3 regions of the Pseudarthrobacter scleromae genome follow, and region 3 is predicted to be linked to each of the others. Evidence: riboswitches for the same ligand, from Rfam matches in the RefSeq annotation. Region 3 holds a riboswitch; each other region holds the start of a gene.
The links. Region 3 has a riboswitch for cyclic di-AMP ahead of IEX33_RS18770 (aggregation-promoting factor C-terminal-like domain-containing protein). Riboswitches for the same ligand answer to the same signal wherever they lie in the genome.
Positions count from the first base shown of each region.

Region 1: another riboswitch for cyclic di-AMP. It lies ahead of IEX33_RS18265 (M23 family metallopeptidase); the one in region 3 lies ahead of IEX33_RS18770 (aggregation-promoting factor C-terminal-like domain-containing protein).
Region 2: another riboswitch for cyclic di-AMP. It lies ahead of IEX33_RS08935 (C40 family peptidase); the one in region 3 lies ahead of IEX33_RS18770 (aggregation-promoting factor C-terminal-like domain-containing protein).

Region 1 is NZ_BMKV01000009.1:48,401-54,469, reverse strand. Features, by position in the region: gene IEX33_RS18275 (NlpC/P60 family protein) at 1-347, opposite strand, end outside; gene IEX33_RS18270 (C40 family peptidase) at 505-1,215, opposite strand; cyclic di-AMP (ydaO/yuaA leader) riboswitch at 1,286-1,459, opposite strand; gene IEX33_RS18265 (M23 family metallopeptidase) at 1,596-2,420, opposite strand; cyclic di-AMP (ydaO/yuaA leader) riboswitch at 2,431-2,647, opposite strand; gene IEX33_RS18260 (metal-dependent transcriptional regulator) at 2,780-3,475, opposite strand; gene serC (phosphoserine transaminase) at 3,756-4,886, shown strand; gene IEX33_RS18250 (DUF3027 domain-containing protein) at 5,043-5,705, opposite strand; gene IEX33_RS18245 (cold-shock protein) at 5,712-6,069, opposite strand, start outside.
Region 2 is NZ_BMKV01000003.1:178,482-184,550, reverse strand. Features, by position in the region: gene IEX33_RS08950 (TraR/DksA family transcriptional regulator) at 1-175, opposite strand, end outside; gene IEX33_RS08945 (aggregation-promoting factor C-terminal-like domain-containing protein) at 195-1,466, opposite strand; gene IEX33_RS08940 (dienelactone hydrolase family protein) at 1,636-2,619, opposite strand; cyclic di-AMP (ydaO/yuaA leader) riboswitch at 2,919-3,088, shown strand; gene IEX33_RS08935 (C40 family peptidase) at 3,092-3,943, shown strand; gene IEX33_RS08930 (protein adenylyltransferase SelO) at 4,087-5,562, opposite strand; gene IEX33_RS08925 (APC family permease) at 5,559-6,069, opposite strand, start outside.
Region 3 is NZ_BMKV01000010.1:68,813-74,881, forward strand. Features, by position in the region: gene IEX33_RS18755 (winged helix-turn-helix domain-containing protein) at 1-390, opposite strand, end outside; gene IEX33_RS18760 (response regulator transcription factor) at 1,092-1,832, shown strand; gene IEX33_RS18765 (sensor histidine kinase) at 1,840-3,369, shown strand; cyclic di-AMP (ydaO/yuaA leader) riboswitch at 3,463-3,625, shown strand; gene IEX33_RS18770 (aggregation-promoting factor C-terminal-like domain-containing protein) at 3,631-4,344, shown strand; gene IEX33_RS18775 (glyoxalase superfamily protein) at 4,341-4,745, opposite strand; gene upp (uracil phosphoribosyltransferase) at 4,792-5,427, opposite strand; gene IEX33_RS18785 (phosphatase PAP2 family protein) at 5,440-6,069, opposite strand, start outside.

The DNA of each region.
Region 1 (6,069 bases), on a different contig from region 3:
TCCTCGACCTCAACAGGAGCTGGCTCTTCCTCGACAACCACAACAGGCGCGGGCGTGGTGGTGACGGCCGGCTTCTCGAAGGTGATGGCGATGGTGGAAGCAGCGGAGATCGGCGCCTCGACAGAGGACTCAACTTCCAGGGTGGCCGGAGCGGAGTCGCGCTGGACGCTGGAGTCAGCCGCGTTTGCAGCGATGCCGCTGGTCAGCACCAGGCCCGAAGCAGCGGCAATAACCGCTGCCTGGCGGCCCATGCCGCCGGCGTTGCCGCCAACAGCCTTGGCGATAACGGCGATTGAGTTGGTCTTGGTGACTTCGGCGCGATGCCGTGCGGTGGCACGAGTAGTCATCAGTTCTCTCTTTCGTTTTCCTCAGGCCGTTGTGGGCACCAAGGGGTTTGGGCGTGCCGGCATCTTGGGGGTACGCCGGCACGCCCCGAACGGGGATGTGGTGTTTGTGGAAAGTGGTGGGGCAAAGAAATAGTTCTTGGGCCCGAAGGCCCAAGAACTATTTGTTGATCGTGAAGAAGGCGGAGCTTCCGGTGGCGGCCACCGAGTGAAGCAGAGTGCCCTGGGAGGGGTTGAGCGCGCTGATCATCATGCCGTTGCCGACGTAGATGCCTACGTGCGCGCCACCGTTCTGCATGACCAGGTCACCCGGCTGCGGGGTGGAGGTAGGCGTCATTGCCGTCCAGGCGTTGACGCGCGGGATGCTGACGCCAGCCTGGGCGTAAACCCACTGGGTGAAGCCGGAGCAGTCCCAGCCGTTGGGGGTGGTGCCGCCCCAGACGTAGGGACGGCCGATGCCGGTGTACGCGAGTGCGGCAATGCCGGAGGTAGAGGCCGAGGAAACCGTTTCGGCCTGCTTCTCAGCTGCAGCTTCGGGGGCCGACGCGGTGGAAGCCGACGCGGTGGAGGCCGTCCGGGTTCCGGAAGCAGTCCGGCTCTCGGATTCGGTCGACTGTGCCCGCACCGGTGCCGGCTTCGGAGCGGCGGTGGTCTTCACCACGGGACGCTCGAAGGAGACGGTGGCGGTGGGTGCTGCGGTCACCGCGAGGGCAGACTGGGCAGACCCGGACTCGGTGGAAGCGGATACGCCGGCGGTGGTGTCCGCGGCGTTGGCAGGCAGGCCCATGCTGAGGATGAGACCGGAAGCGGCTGCGATAACTGCAGCCTGGCGACCTACTGTCCCGGCATTGGCACTAACAGCCTTGGACACGGTGCCCAAGGGGTTGGTACGAACCGATTGCGCACGGTGGCGCGCAGAATGATGGCGTGAAGACACGAAGGTAGCCTCTCCCAATGCCTGCGAGGTGAGCTGTCGGATTCGGATGGGAGTCACCCGGCCACACCGCTTCCAAGGAAGCTTTGCGACTTAACCCCAAGGCCTTCGCTGAAGCAAAGACCAAAATTGGTTCCCCCGCCCCTGCCAGACGATGAAATGCGAACGGACCTTGAGCGGTGGCAGAGCTAGGCAATCCGCACAAGAGCGTCAACTTCGGAAAAGTTGACGCGAGTTAGACGGTACAGCAGTTTTCGTTGAATGTCACATTCAGGTCACGGCAGGTCACGATGATTCGAGAGTGAACCATCATTTGACTACAGCCAGCCGGTGGGATCGACGACTTCGCCGTTGACCTGGACCTCGAAGTGGAGGTGGCAGCCTGTTGAAGCACCTGTGGTGCCACTGAGCGCCAGGACATCGCCGCGGGAGACCGTCTGGCCCTCGGCGACGCTGAAGGAGGAGAGGTGGTTGTACGTGGTTTCCAGGCCGTTGCCGTGGTCCACGACAACCCGGTTTCCGCCACCATACTGGTGCCAGCCCACGAACGTCACGGTGCCGGTGGCTGCTGCAAGGACCGAGGTGCCGCACTGGGCCACGTAGTCCTGGCCGCGGTGGAAGTCACCAGAGCCGCCGGTGATCGGGCTGACCCGGTAACCGAACGGGGAAGCAGTGGACAGCGCGGCCAAAGGGGCTCCGAGGCTTCCGGCAGATGCTGCGCGGGACACGGAACCTGCGGACTGCGCGCTGAGCAGCTGCTTCAGTTTGCCGTCGGGATCGGCCTGGGTCACCACGGCAGAGCGGCTGAAGTCGATCTGTGCGCCGGCCTCGGCCGATACCTGCGGCTGCGGTGTGACAGCCGAAGCTGCCACCGGGGTAACGCTGCCGGCATTGTCTGTAGCCATGACGGGGCTGGTTGCCGGAACGGTCACGGTCAACACCAGCCCGGTGGCGGCCAGCGCGATTCCGGCCTTCTGGCCGATCCCGCTGGCGGAGGCAAATTCCGTGATTTGCCGGAAGGGTCCTCGACGGCGGCGTGCATCACGGTGCGGATCGCGGGGGCGTTCCGTGGTGATGACCTCGACAACGCGCGGCGTTGAAACGGGGGCGGCCGCGCGGCGGCGCCCCTTGGGGGTCTGCATGGACAAGAAGGGTTCCTCTCTGGAAAGCCTGCGAAGTTAGCTGTCGGATTCGGGTCAGAGAGTTCACAGACCCGGTCCGCCTGGGCAAGCTCGGCACAGAGGTATCCCCGGAAGGATCCAACGCTGGAAGAGGCTTGCTGCTGACGGACTTCACCCCAAGGCAGTCCCCCGTCTGCCGGTTGTGGTTCCCCCACCTCTGCCAGTAATGACTCGTGCACCTGATCCGCTGGCAGAGCTCGGCTCCGGATCAGGTAACGCTTTAGTATCTACGCTTGGGTTTTAACTATAGGGCCAGAAGTCCCAAAGTAACAATTCCGTTATCTTTGCCTCTTCTGCCCCAACCGGGGTAGAACGCACGTTTACCGGATGGCAACGAAGACGTGGGCCGCCACTTCCGGCGGCAGCTCCAGGGCGCCCTCTATGCCGGGCACGCGGACCGAAATGTAGTCTCCCACCCGCTCCAGCGAGACTGCGGCCCCGGGGCGGATTCCGCCCTCGTCCAGCTGGACCAGCAGTTCCGGTTCCACCTGGATTGGCTCAGCCAGGCGGCTTACGGTTACCTCGGACGCCGGGCCATAGGACTTCATTGCTTCCAGCAGGCTGATGGCCCCGTCGGCGAAGCCCTGTGATGCCTGGCCGCCGAGGGCAGCCAGGCCGGGGATGGGGTTGCCGTACGGGGACTCCGTTGGGTGGTCAAGCAGCTCGTAGATGCGCCGTTCCACGCGTTCGCTCATGACGTGCTCCCAGCGGCAGGCCTCGTCATGGACGTAGGCCCAGTCCAGGCCGATCACGTCTGCCAGCAGCCGCTCAGCCAGCCGGTGCTTCCGCATCACTTCGGTAGCGCGCTTCCGGCCAACTTCGGTGAGTTCGAGGTGCCGGTCGCCCGAGACCACCACCAGGCCGTCCCGCTCCATCCTGCCAATGGTCTGGGAGACCGTGGGCCCTGAGTGGCGCAGGCGTTCGGCGATCCGGGCGCGGAGGGCCACGATGTTCTCTTCCTCAAGCTCCAAGATGGTCCGAAGGTACATCTCCGTAGTGTCGATCAGATCCGTCATCCAGCTCAGCTCCTCGAGCGCAGTACCTTGCGTTGTCCCACCGTATCGCCTTCCGCGCGACGTAGTCCGTTGGAAAGCTTAGCCTATTTTGACTTTGTCCGAATAGTTGGCGGCCGTCACAACAGGCCGTCTCAATGTCTGGACTATGACGGTGCCGGTTCCCGCCCCAACGCCGGTTCAGGCAGAATGAGGAGGGCCGGAGTTGCAGTCACAGCCGACTGTCCGCCAAGCAACCACCCGTCCGGACCCCAGCCGCGTCCACGCCGAAATTGGAGCACCTGTGAGCGAAAACAGCATCACTATTCCCGCCGACCTCCTGCCCAAGGACGGACGGTTCGGCGCCGGACCGTCAAAGGTCCGGCAGGAGCAGATCGACGCGCTTTCCGCTGCGTCGAAAACCATCCTGGGAACCTCGCACCGGCAGGCTCCGGTAAAGAACCTGGTGGGGTCGGTGCGCGAGGGCCTCAGCCAGTTCTTCCGGGCACCCGAGGGCTATGAGGTGGTCCTCGGCGTCGGCGGTTCCACTGCGTTCTGGGACATCGCCAGCTTCGGCCTGGTGGAGCAGAAGGCCCAGCACCTCTCGTTCGGTGAGTTCGGGTCCAAGTTTGCGGCCGCCACCAACAAGGCGCCCTTCCTGGCTGCCTCCTCCATCATCAAGTCCGAACCAGGTACCCGCCCGGCCGCGCAGGCCGAAGCGGGCGTTGATGTCTACGCATGGCCGCAGAACGAGACCTCCACGGGCGTCTCCGCCCCCGTGAGGCGCGTCGCAGGTGCGGACGAGGGCGCGCTGGTGCTGGTTGACGCAACATCAGCCGCCGGCGGCCTTGACGTGGACGTGGCGGAGAGCGACGTCTACTACTTCGCCCCGCAGAAAAACTTCGCCTCCGACGGCGGACTCTGGCTGGGCCTGTTCTCCCCCGCCGCCCTGGACCGCGCGGCCCGCATCAAGGCGACCGACCGCTGGATCCCGGATTTCCTCGACCTGCAGACCGCAATCGACAACTCGCGGCTGAACCAGACGTACAACACACCGTCGTTGTCCACCCTGGTGACCCTGAATGCCCAGGTGCAGTGGCTGAACGCGAACGGCGGCCTGGATTTTGCCTCCGCACGCACCGCGGATTCCGCCGGCCGCATCTACGGCTGGGCGGAATCTTCCGAGTTCGCCACCCCGTTCGTCACCAACCCGGATGAGCGCTCCAACGTCATCGCCACCATCGACTTTGACGAGTCAGTGGACGCAGCCGTGGTGGCAAAGGTGCTGCGGGCCAACGGCGTCGTGGACACCGAGCCCTACCGAAAGCTCGGCCGCAACCAGCTGCGCATCGCCACGTTCGTGGCCATCGAACCGGACGACGTTTCCGCGCTGCTGGCCAGCATCGACTTCGTGGTGGGCAAGCTGCGCAAGTAGCGGGCTCCAGCAGCAGTCCGCGCTGCGGCTCCGTGGTCCCAAAAGCAGCGCACCCAGAAGCAAAGAGCGTTAACTTACGACGGCGCCGCCCGGGGTTAGTTCCGGGCGGCGCCTTTGTGTATGTCGTGGGAAGCGTTCCTTGGCGCGCAGCTTGCCTTAAGGCGTGACGGCATCGTCTTCCGCGGGCTGAGCGGGCGGAAGAGAGGCACCACCGGGGGCGTCGACGGCGGGCTCTGAAACGGCGGGCTCTGATACGGCATCCTGGCCGTCGTCATCGGCTTCGCCTTCCGCGGGCGCAGCTTCCTGCGCGCCGACTTCCGGTTCCCCTGCCCGGACCTGCTCCGGCTCCTGGTCCTGCTCATCCTCGGGCCGGACGCGTTCAGCCCACGGCACCCATTCCGGGGCGAGGATCGCATCTTCCGACGGCAACAGGCCGAGCTCGCTGACGGTGACCACCTTTGAGCGGGAGTTGCGGGTCAGCACCGCGTACCACTGCCAGCCCAGGTAGCCAGGCAGCCTGGATTCAAACAGGTGCGTCACCAGGCGGTCGCCTTCGCTTTTGGCCGCCAGATGGCGGCCAACGGTTGGTGCGGGCGTGATTTCCTCCACAGCAGCACGCGCCGCGTCCACGGCGGCGGCGAGGAAGGCATCCGGCTTCCCTGTCCGCCATACCGGGACACCCGCGCGGCGCTTGGACGGAGCCTTCGCCCCCGCAGCGGCGGGGCCGGCAGCGGCCGCGCCACCCGCCGTCGTGCTGTCCTGTTCCGGCATGTCCTGTTCCGGCGGGGCCGGGACCGGCTGTTCAGCTTCCGGGATCATCAGTGCCTAAACGTCCAGCTCGTCGGCAACCTTACGCAGGGCAGCGGCGATGGCCTTGCCCTTGTTGCCTTCCGGGTACTTGCCTGCCGAGAGCGTTCCGGACAGGTTGTCCAGGACAGTCACCAGATCCTGGACAAGGGGGGCAAGGTCCTTTGCACTGGGCCGCTTTGCCTTGGCGATGGAAGGCGTCTTGTCCAGCACGCGCAGGCCAAGCGCCTGGGCACCCTTCCGGCCGTCAGCAACACCGAACTCAACCCGGGTGCCGGCCTTAAGCTCTGTTACGCCCTCGGGCAGCGACGATTTGGGCAGGAATACCTCCTGGCCGTCCTCGCCCGCGAGGAAACCAAAGCCCTTGTCCTTGTCA
Region 2 (6,069 bases), on a different contig from region 3:
CCTGGGACAGCTCGAAAGCGATGGTGGAGCCTTCCGGGTCATGTTCGTCGTCCACATTCGAATCCTGGCGCGCCGAGTTGGCGGAGGCGATGTCTGCGCGTAGGGCCGGCAGGAGGGCCACCTTCCGCTCCCGTTCCTCCTCAAGAAGGATCCGGAAGCGTTCATAGTCAGGCATGGGAAAAGCCTACGCGGGGTCAGTACCAGTTCTTTGCCATGGAGTGGTTCCAGGCGGCGCAGGGCGAGCCGTACCGCTCCCGGATGTAGCCCAGCCCCCAGTCGATCTGCGTCCGGTAGCTGGTAAGCCAGTCGGCACCAGCACTGGAGTACTTGCCTGGCGGCAGGGCCTGCGCGATTCCGTAGGCGCCCGAATAGGGGTTGGTGGCGGTGGTCAGCCAGTTCGATTCCTTGGTCCACAGCTGGGCCAGGCAGAGGAACTGGTCCTGGCCCCAGCCGTGGGCGCCCAACCTGGTGGAGGCGTAGCTTTTAGCTCCTGCCGGGTCATTGACCGCGCCGCCGGGGAGGGAAGGCACGACGACGGGCGGCGGGCTTGGCGGCGCAGGGGGCGGGCTGGCCGGGGCAGGGTTTGTCGGAGCCGGGTCCGCCGGAGCCGGATTGACGGGCGCGGGGGCTGGGCCGCCGGGCTGGGGCGCTTCCGGAGCCGCGGGCCCGGCGGCGGGCAGCGGTGCGGGCCGGGCAGCCGCGTCGGCCTGCCGGCGGGACTGTCCTTCAGCCGCGGCGCGTTTGGCCGCCTGGGATGCCTCGTAGGCGGCCAGCGCCGCCTGGCCCTGCCGGTAGGCGTTCTCCACCTCCGCCGTCGTGCCTTTGAGCGACGCCAGCTGCGCCGTTAGCTGCCCGCTGCGTTGCTTTTCCTCCGCCGCCTGGCGGGTCACGGCGTCCTGGGCGGACCGGGCCTCCGTGAGCCTGGCTTCGGCTTCAAGGGACAGCCGCCCGCGCTCATCCTTCGCAGCCTGTTCCTGGGCCGCCAGCGCAGCAGCGATCTTTCCTGCGACCGACGCCTTGTGCACGAGTGCGGCGGTCTTGTCCCCCACGATCTGCACCACGTTGAGCCCGTGCACGGTGTTGCTCTGGACGGCGTCGAGGGCAACAAAGAACCCCATGTTCGTACCGCCGGTTTTGTATGACTGGGCCGCCAGCGCACCGAGCTCTTTCCTGTGCTGGACAAGGTCAAAGTGAGCCTGCTCGGTCTGTGCCGCCAGGACTTCCACCTTGGCAGATGCAGCCTGCAAAGCCGCGTCCGTCACCGCGTACTCCGCTGCTGCCTGCACCGCGGCGGAGCCTGCGGCCTCGGACTGGTCCTGAAGGGCGGACAGTAAGCCACCTATCCTGGCAATTTCCGCGGTCTTTTTGGCCTCGCTCTCCTTCGCGTCCTGCACCTCCTCCCAGGACGGGAAATCGCCGGGCGGGACCTCCGCAGCACCCGCCGGCGTAAGCCATAGGGTTCCCACCAGCGCAAATGAAAGAAGCGCCGCGGCGAGCCGCGCCCTGGGTTTGGTAACGAACCGGCACATAGTCGGGAAGCCTACCGCCTTCACCCTCAGGTTGAAGGCGGACGTTTCTACATCGTTATGGACCGAAGGCAGTTACGTTGACGGAAAGGGCAGAAGTGCCGGCCTCTTACAAATGCTGGCCGAACCAGGCAAGGGTGTCATTCCACGCGGCCGTCGCCTGGGCTTCGTTGTAGCGGTCGCCGGTGTCGTTATGGAAGGCATGGTCCACGCCGGGGTAGACCGTGAGCTGGTGGACAACACCGGAGGCTGCCAGCGCATCCTTGAGCGCAGGCATTGGCCCGGTGATGCGTTGATCGAGTTCAGCGTAGACCCCGAATACGGCCGCCTTGATGTCCGGTACTTTGGCCAGGTCGGGGGCGGGTCCATAGAACGCCGCAGTTGCCTTCAAGCCGTCCAGTTCGGCGGCCGCCTGCCAGGTGATGCCGCCGCCGAAGCAGTAGCCGGTCATGGCGACGCGGCCACCGTCCACGAAGTCCTGGGCCTGGAGGTACTCCAGTGCTGCCGCAAAGTCGGCCACGTGCCGCTGGGCGCCGGCCTGGGTGAGGGCGCCGGGTACGGCGTCGCGGTCCATGCCGGCCGTCCCACCTTCACGGCTGAGCAGGTCAAGCGCCAGGGCGGCATACCCCTCCTTCGCGAAGCGGCGGGCCACGTCTTCGATGTGGGGCGTCAGCCCGCGGTTCTCATGGCAGATCAACACGGCAGGAGCGCGCCCTTCCTGCTCGGGCCTGGCCAGGTAGGCACTGACGGAGGCGCCGCCGGACGGAAACTGGACGGACGCCGTCGTCAATCCTGGCGCACCCTCAGGGACAGAGAGCGGGCTTTTAGCCCCGGGCACCGCTCCCGACCCCGCAGTCCCGGCAGCGGACGTCGGGGACGTCGGGGACGGTTCCGGGGTGGGCATGGGGTCGGTGCTCCGCGGCACCTCGCTGGGGGTACAACCCACCAGCAGCATCGCCGCCGACGCCGCCGCCATGCTGCCGGTAATGAAAGCAACCCGCCGGGTAAAGGTCCGCTGGCTCAGCGCGCCGGACCGGTAGTCGTCAAAGAATTCCTCAATCAGGTACTTCTCATACTTGCCAAGCTGCGTCACAGTGCCTCCTCGGGGTGACGAACATACTCCTCCCCCAGCCACCTCCGGACAAGGTTCAGCGGCGATCTTTGCCCGTCCTTTATCGCTTTGTGATAAACATCATTGCCCTGCAAAATCGGCGCGCCTGCACTTCGCCCCGGGGGCGCTGTGGCACGCGAAATCCAGTCGATAGCCAAACCGAGAGAATCGCCTCGCATGTTATCCAAATGTGACAATGGGTGCTAAGTCGGGTTATGGTCTTCAAGTGTCCCTCCCAGACGGGACATTCCCCGTCAGAATGCCGAGCCCTGCCACTGACCCGGGAACCAACGCTTTCCAGCTGGCAGGGACGGGGGAACCAAGTTTCCGCGGCCTTTGAAGGCCTTGGGGTTAAGTCGATAGCGCGTCCGTTCCATTCGGAGGTGTTACCGGCCGGGTATCTCCAACCCGAACCCGACAGCTCACCCCGCAGGCATGGGAGAGGCGATCAACTGTGTCAAAAAATTCCACCACTGCCCGTCACCGCGCAACGCCGGCCCGCTCCATCGCGATCGAAGGGCTGGCTGTTTCGGCCAAGTCCCTGGGCCGTCCGGCTCTGGCCGTAGCAGCAGCCTCCGGCATTGCCTTCGGCGTCGGCGCCCCGGCCCACGCCGGTGTGAACGGTCCGGACACCACCGAGACCGCTAGCGTCCAGGCTTCGGCCGCCCCTGCGGCAGCAGTCGCAGCCCCCGCCGCAGCAGCCGGCAACGTCCACACGGTTGTATCGGGCGACACCCTTGGTGCCATTGCGTCGATGCACGGTGTCAGCCTGAATGACGTCCTGTCAGCCAACGGGCTTTCCGTCTCCACGATCATCTACCCCGGTGACCAGATCCAGATTCCCGCCGCGGGATCTGCTCCGGCCGCTCCGGCCGCAGCCTACGTTGCACCGGCTGCAGCACCGGCACCGGCTCCGGTCCAGACCGCTGCTGTTACTACCCCGGCGAACACCGGAATGAACATGTCCTACGCATCAGCCCCGGTTGCAGCCACGGGCAGCGGCGCCGGAGCAGCCATCCTGGCCAACGCCTACGGCCAGGTGGGCCAGATCCAGGACTGCACCGCCATGGTGGAGAAAGCCCTGCGCACGGTCGGCAAGTCGGTCGGCGACCTCGCCCCGGGCCAGTTCTACCAGTACGGCACCACCGTGGGCACCCCCGCTCCCGGTGACCTGGTGATCACCGCCGGCCACGTGGGCGTCTACGCCGGCGACGGCCAGGTTGTCAGCGGCGGCGTGAACGGCAACCAGACCGCCGTTCACTCCATCAGCTGGCTCAGCGGCGCTTCCTTCGTCCGCGTGGCATAGTCACCACGGACACAGGCGCAGCTGGCCCGTAAGGGCCAGGCCACTCCAGATAAAGACGGCAGCCGGGTTCTCCCGGCTGCCGCCTTTGTCATGCTTCCACGGTTGTCATTCTTGATCCGTCCGGAGGCCAGCACCGCCCCGGGTCAGGTACCGCAGAAGGTCCGGTAGGTGCCGAAGTCCTCCGGCGGCCCCTCGGTGTAGCGCTCCAGCCCCGGGCGTTCATGGAACGGGGCCCTCACCACTTCCAGGAAACGGTCGAATGGGCCCATATCCCCCTCCGTGGCGGCCGCCAGCGCTTCCTCCACCAGGTGGTTCCGGGGAATGTACACCGGGTTGACGCTGTCCATCAGCCCGGCGTCGGGCTTCAGGCCGGCCCAGCGCCCAGCCCAGGCATCAAACGCGGCGAGATCCAGGACCATGCCCCGCGCCGGCCTGGCATCACCCCTGGCGGCCTGGCCAAGGCTCCGGAAGAACTGTGTGTAATCGACAGGTCCGTCCTTCAGCAGGGCGATCACCCCGTCCACCAGTTCCGATGCCTCGTCCCCCTCCTTGCTTCCGGCCGGCCCGCCGTTGATGCCAAGCTTTGCCTTCATGCCGTTGAACCAGGCATCGCTGTACTGGCTGCGGAACTTCCCCAGCGCCTCCACTGCGGGGGCGACTGCCTGTTCCTGGTCCTCGTGGAAGAGCGGCAGCATGGCCTCCGCCAGCCGCGCCAGGTTCCACTCAGCCACCACCGGCTGGTTGGCGTAGGCGTAGCGGCCGCCGACGTCAATGGAGCTGTACACGGCCCCGGGATTGAAAGCGTCCATGAAGGCGCAGGGGCCGTAGTCGATGGTTTCGCCGGAAATGGTCATGTTGTCCGTGTTCATGACGCCGTGCACAAACCCCACCAGCATCCACCGGGCCACCAGCCCGGCCTGGGCGGCCACCACCGAGGCGAACAGTTCCAGGTAGGGATGTTCAGCTTGGGCTGCGTCCGGGTAGTGCCTGCTGATGGCATGGTCCGCCAGCCGGCGGAGGAGCTCCATGTTGTCCGTGGCCCGGGCATATTGGAAGCTGCCCACCCGGAGATGGCTGCTGGCCACCCGGGCCAGGACGGCGCCGGGCAACATGGTGTCCCGCCGCACCGGGCGTCCTGTGGCCACAACGGCAAGGGCCCGGGTGGTGGGGATGTTCAAGGCGTGCATTGCCTCGCTCACAAGGTATTCCCGCAGCATGGGGCCGACGACGGCGCGGCCGTCGCCAGCCCGGGCGAAGGGTGTGCGGCCGGAGCCTTTGAGATGCACGTCCCGCCGGCGCCCGCCAACGTCCACCAGTTCGCCGAGCAGGAGCGCCCGGCCGTCGCCGAGCAGCGGTGAGTAGCCGCCGAACTGGTGCCCGGCGTATGCCTGGGCAACCGGGATGGCTCCAGCCGGGACGTGGTTTCCCAGGAGCAGCCGCACGCCTTCGGGGGTTTTCAGGTATTCAGGGGCAAGTCCCAGCTCGCCGGCCAGGGCATCGTTGAGAACCAGGAGCCCGGGTTCGGGCGCTTCCTCGGCCTGCCACGGAACGGCGAGTTCCGGGAGTTCACTGGCGAAAAGTCCTTCGAAGGTGACAGTTGATTCTGCTGCTGCAGTCATGAATCAACCCTATCGCCGTCGTTTGTCCTGCGGTTGATCATCCAGGTGATAAGCCACAGGATGACTCCAATGGCCATCAGTCCGCCGGCGATCTGGTACTGGATGATGTTCCTGCCCACCCATGGTCCGGCAAGGAATGCGCACAAGGCGGCGGCAACGAGCGGAAGCTGGCCCGGGGACGTGAAGAACACCTTGCGGTGGGGATCCCGTTTGCGGCGCAGCACCACGCAGGCCACGTTGACCACCGTGAAAACGCACAGCAGCAGGAAGGCGGTGGTGCCCGAAAGGTTCGCCACAATGTTGCTTTCGGGATCACTGGTGACATACAGGATGAGGCCCAGTGCCAGGACAGTGGAGAAGGCAATTCCCGCCCATGGGGTGCGCCGGACGGGAAGGACCTTGCCCAGCTGGCGGGGCAGGACATGCTGGCGGGCCATGCCGTAAATCAGCCGGCTGGCCATCAGCATGTTGATGAGGGCCGTATTGGCGACTGCGAAGACTGCCAGG
Region 3 (6,069 bases):
CACGAGGGACTGGGCGTAGGCGCGGATCTCCTGGGCCAGCTTGGCGATGGAGGTTCCGGCCGCTGCCGCCGTTTCCTCGTCAATGCCCATGTAGAGGACAAAGCCGCGGGCAACGTTGTCGTTGGCTACGGGCCGGACAGTGTTTGGACCGGCCACCACGGGAGTGGGGACGGTCATGGGTGCCGCCTCTGCGGGCTGGACCGCACGGAGCTGCCCGTAGGAGCTGGGGTTGAAGCCCTGCGGCGCGTAGCCCTGGGAGGGGAAGCTGCTTCCAGATGATGATGGAGCCAGGGCGGGTCGCGGTCCAAACCCGGGGCGGAGGCCCGAGGGCTGGCCGGCCTTGGCGGCGTTACGGACAGAAATGTGGACGTATCCGGATGCAACTGACATGGAATGCTTACCTCAATGTGAATGGCCGTCATCGCGGCCCGAATGCTGGGAATCCCCGCAATGCGAACTGGGGAGGGGCGCCCGACGCTGGGCTGGGGGCGAATGCCTAAGAACTTCGGAGGGTGGGAAGGTCAGGCGTGCATTCGACAACAGCGCATGTCGGCAGCAGCGGATGTGCTGGGCCAATATTCTGCGGCTGCAGGTGCTGTTGAGTTCTTGTTCACATTGGAAGTGTGCAGCGTAACAATGGCAACTTGCAAGTAACAATGGACGCGATCGTCCGCATAATGAGACAGATTCCGCGATAGTGCTCCAAATCACAATTCTGGACGCTGTAAAAAATAACGGTTGTTATCCGGCATTCTGCCTTTTTATTGGTGCTGGACAGAATATTGTTCGATCGAAGTGGGGCCAGCGGTAGATTCGTTCACCAGAGCGTCTGATAGCGGAATCTCGCTCTTCGCCCTGGTGGCGTGTCCAGCCGCCCTTGTTTTTGGACAGAAAAAATTGGGCACTCAGCGGCTAGATTTCATTCGGGGATCTCAAAGTGCCGCCGTTTGCACGTCCATGACCGGGCGGCCGCGAGCGCTCAACCTGCACCCTTGGAACCCTCCGCCGGCCCAGCTCGCTAGGCTGGGATTCACAGCTTGCGCACAGGAACGGCATAGCCGGGCTTAAACCATTGATCGGAGAGTTGTTCCATGGCCACCTCCCACTCCATGACAAACAACCTCCCCACGCTCACTCATCCGGACGGCTCCCCCATCAGGGCACTGGTGGTGGATGACGAGCCGAGTCTTTCCGAGCTCATGAGCATGGGGCTGCGCATGGCAGGCTGGTCCGTGGCAGTTGCCGCCGACGGTCCCGGGGCAGTGAAAATGGCCAAGGACTTCCGCCCGGATGTGCTGGTCCTGGACGTCATGATCCCCGGTTTCGACGGCGTCGAGGTCCTGGGCAGGATCCGCGCCTTCGCGCCCGAGGTTCCCGCTTTGTTCCTCACTGCCAAGGATGCAGTCCAGGACCGGATCGTTGGCCTCGCGGCCGGCGGGGACGACTACGTCACCAAGCCGTTCAGCATGGAGGAGGTCCTGCTCCGCCTGCACCGCCTGGTCCAGCGGTCGGGCGTGGCCGCGATGGACACCGCCGACCTGGTGGTGGGAGACCTGGTCCTCAACGTTGACACCCGTGAGGTGACCCGCGCCGGGGAAGAGCTCCAGCTGACGGCCACCCAGTTCGAGCTGCTCCGCTACCTCATGGAAAACCCCAAACGCGTCATCAGCAAAGCGCAGATCCTGGACCGGGTCTGGAACTACGACTTCGGCGGCCAGGCCAACATCGTGGAACTCTACATTTCCTACCTGCGCAAAAAGGTGGACGCCGTCCACCCGCCGATGATCCACACCGTGCGGGGCGCCGGGTACGTCATCAAGCCGGCGGAGTAGGAAAGCGATGGCGTCCGCGCACAATACGGAGCCGCAGCCCCGGAGCTGGCTGAAGCCCGGCACCTGGCACCTGCGGACCCGCATTGTCCTCCTGGCCATGACCCTGCTGATCGCCATTTGCGGGGCGGTTGGCGTGGCGAGCTATGCCTCGATGGACGCGTTCCTCACCCGGCAACTCGATGAGCAGCTAAGCCAGGCCGCAGCCCGTTCCAACGATCCCGGCCGCCCTCCCTCGGGCGGCTTTAACGGCCGGGATCCCCTGGACGCCCGCGGCCAGAGCGTCGGAACCCTTAACGCCCGGATCCTCAACGGCCAGGTCAACAGCGGCGGTTTCCTCACCTCGAATACGACGCGCTCCCCCTTGTCCACGGAGGACAAACAGGTCCTGCTGGCCCTGCCAGCCAACGTGCAGCCGGTGGACAGGACGCTGTCCACCGGCGACTACCGGCTGGTGGCCATCCAGACCAACTTTGGTGACGTCCTGGTGACAGGACTCCCCCTGGCCGCCAAGGAGAGTACGCTCGCGTCCCTGGTGTGGACGTTCGTTTTCGTCTCACTGGGCGGCCTTCTCCTGATCGGCCTGGTGGGAACCGTACTGATCCGCCGCACCATGAAGCCCCTTGAGCAGCTCTCGGAGGTTGCCACCCGCGTTTCAAAGCTGCCGCTGGATGCCGGCGAGGTGGCGCTTGCGGTGCGCGTGCCGCCGTCGAACTCCAATCCCGCAACGGAGGTGGGCAGCGTGGGCCACGCGCTGAACCTGATGCTGGACAATGTGACCAACGCGCTGCAGGCACGGCAGAAGAGCGAAACCAAGGTCCGGCAGTTCGTGGCGGACGCTTCCCATGAGCTCCGCACGCCGCTGACGGCCATCCGCGGCTATACGGAACTGATGCGGATGACGGAACACTTCACTCCTGACGGGGAGAAGTCGCTGGCCAGGGTGCAAAGCCAGTCCCAGCGGATGACTGCACTGGTGGAGGACCTGCTGCTGCTGGCGCGGCTGGATGAGGGCCAGCCTTTGAAGCTCAGCGAGGTGGACCTGAACCAGCTGGTGGTGGAAGGCGTCAGTGATGAAAAGGTCATGGCGCCCGGGCACACCTGGCGGCTGGAGCTCCCCGACGAGCCTGTTGTGGTGGAAGGGGACCCGTCCCAGCTGCGGCAGGTGCTGATGAACCTGCTGTCCAACGCGCGCAAGCACACGCCGCCGGGGACCACCGTGGTCACCGGGGTGGGGAAGACGCCGGAGGGTGCCGCGGTGGTAACGGTAACGGACGACGGCGGGGGCATTCCGCCGGAGTTCGTGGACCAGGTCTTCGCACGCTTCGCCCGCGCAGACGCAGCCCGGACAGGCAAGGCCAGCGGGCCTGGCGTATCCGGCACTGAAGGAACCAGCGGCCTGGGGCTGTCCATCGTGGAATCCATTGTTGAGGCCCACGGGGGCAAGGTCACGGTGACATCACAGCCCGGCCGCACCCAGTTCGCGCTTCAGCTCCCGCTTGCGCACGGAGAGACGCAAGACGGCGCGCCGTCAGCGTGATCCCTGTTACCAAAATGTGACTTAAGCGCTGCTCTCCTGTACCGTCGATTGGGTGCGGTTCCCGTTCGGGCCGCATATCCGGATGACGCCAAGCTCTGCCGCTTCCCGGATTCCGCTTGAGCATAGGCAGAGGCGGGGGACCCAACAGTCCCGGGCACTCAACTGCCCTTGGGGTTAAGCCAGCACGTGATCTTTCCGTGTGGCCGGATGCCCTCATCCGAACCCGACAGCTAACTCCGCAGGTGTGAGAGGCGATCCATCATGTCTAAGTTCCTTACTAAAGCACGCCCGAAACCAGGCTCTGAAGCCGGTGCCCCGCGCACGTCAGGCAAAACTCCGTCCTTCGGCCAGCGCGCTGCGATCCTCGCAGCGTCCGGCGCCCTTCTTGTAGGTGTTGGAGCCGCGGGCCAGGCTACCGACACCGCAGTGCAGGTGGCAGCCACGGAGACTCAGGCGGCTGAGGCACAGTCGAAGCTGAGCATCGAAAAGAGCGAAATCCAGGCGAACCCGGCCCCCGCTCCTGCGGCTGAGCCGATCAACGTGGTCCCGCAGGCAGCCGAACCGGCCCCTGCTCCCGCTCCCGAGCCTGCACCCGCGCCGGCCCCGGAGCCTGAACCCGCACCTGCGCCTGCCCCCGCTCCGGAGCCTGCACCCGTCGTCGCGGTCAACGACCCCGCAGGGGCACAGGCTTACGCCGCCGGCCAGCTGGCCTCCTACGGCTGGGCCGCGGACCAGATGCAGTGCCTGCAGACCCTGTGGACCAAGGAATCGGACTGGACCACCACGGCCACCAACCCGAGCAGCGGCGCCTATGGCATTGTGCAGTCCCTGCCTGCCGAAAAGATGGCCAGCGCGGGCGCCGACTACCGCACCAATTACCGTACGCAGATCAATTGGGGCCTGAACTACATCCAGGAGCGCTACCAGTCGCCGTGTGGAGCACTGAACTTCCACTACGCCAACAACTGGTACTAAACCGAAGCAGCTTTCCCCTCGCGGTCCAGCGCGTCCCGGCCCGGGATGTACTGGACCGCCCACCGGTTCCCGTCAGGATCGGCGAAGTACACAAAATGGCCCCAGTCCTGCACGTCCACATCGCTGACGTCCACCCCGTTGGCCTTCAGCTGCGCATGGGCGGCCTGGATGTCATTGACCACGAGCTGCAGGTTTGAGCCTGTGCCGGGCGGCGCATCCGTGAGCCCTTCCCCTATGCAGATGGAGCAGGCAGACCCTGGCGGGGTCAGCTGCACGAACCTGATGGAGTCGCTGGGCCGCGCGTCGAAATCGGCGTTGAAGCCCACCTTGTTGACGTAGAAGTCCTTGGCCCGGTCCACATCAGACACGGGCACAAAAACGAGTTCCAGTTTCCAGTCCATGCGCACAGGCTAAGCCTTGCGGCGGGAAGCGGGAAAGGCTTGAGTCCTAGCCTGCGATGCCGTACAGGCGGTCGCCTGCGTCTCCCAGGCCCGGAACGATGTAGGACTTCTCGTTGAGCTTCTCGTCGATGGATGCCAGGACGATGGTGACGTTTGCGCCGGAGAGTTCTTCCTCCAGCTTGGCCAGGCCCTCCGGCGCGGCGAGCAGGCAGATGCACGTGACGTCCGAGGCGCCACGCTTGAACAGGAACTTGATGGCTTCGCGCAGTGTTCCGCCGGTGGCAAGCATGGGATCCAGCACGAAGATCTGCCGGTCGGTGAGATCCTCGGGGAGTCGCTCGGCGTAGGTGATGATGTCCAGGGTTTCCTCGTCACGGGCCATGCCCAGGAAGCCCACTTCAGCGGTTGGGACCAGCTTGGTCATGCCCTCCAGCATGCCGAGGCCTGCACGAAGGATGGGGACCACCAGCGGGGTGGGCTTGGTGAACGCGGTGCCCACGGTCGTGCTGACAGGAGTTTCGATGGTGACGGGCTCGGTGCGGACTTCTCGCGTGGCCTCGTAGGCAAGGAGGGTCACCAGCTCCTCCGTCAGCTGCCGGAAAACCGGGGACGGAGTGTTCTTGTCCCGCAGGACGGTGAGCTTATGGGCGACCAGCGGGTGGTCCACAACGAGAGTGCGCATGGGTCAAAACTATCACCCGGCCGCCGGGCCGCTCCCCTGCCGCCCGCTGCCCGTTCCCGACTGGGAAGCGCCGTCGTCGACCCTCGGCGGGGCACCGCCGTCGTTCTCCTTCGGGGCGGTACCGGTGGTGCTTTCCTCGACTCCGGAGTGGTCCTCGCGCAGGACCGGATGTTCGAAGGTGGGCGCCGGGCCTGCGTGTTCACGCCGCCGCATCACATGGAACAGCCTGTGGGCCAGGATCACGATGCCCACCCACGCCAGCCCCAGGAACCAGCCCGCCATGACGTCCGTCATCCAGTGGTGTCCCAGGAAGACCCGGCTCAAACCCATGGCGACGATGAAGATCGTCCCCACCGTGATGGCCGCAATCCTGGCCCAGAGCACCTGGAACTGCAGGCACATGAGGTAGATCAGGACGCCTATCACCACGGTGGTGTTCAGGGTGTGGCCGCTGGGAAAGGACGGCGAGGTCTCGAAGGGCGGGACGGCCTCGGAGTGGTCCGGACGGGTCCTGCCGACAAGCCGCTTGCCCAGGGTGGTGGCCAGGGTGGAGACCAGGGCTGCCCCGCCCACCAGAACAATGGGCCGCCACGTCCTGCTCAGGAAGGTCAGCCAGGCGGTAAGGATGCTCGCCAGGATGGG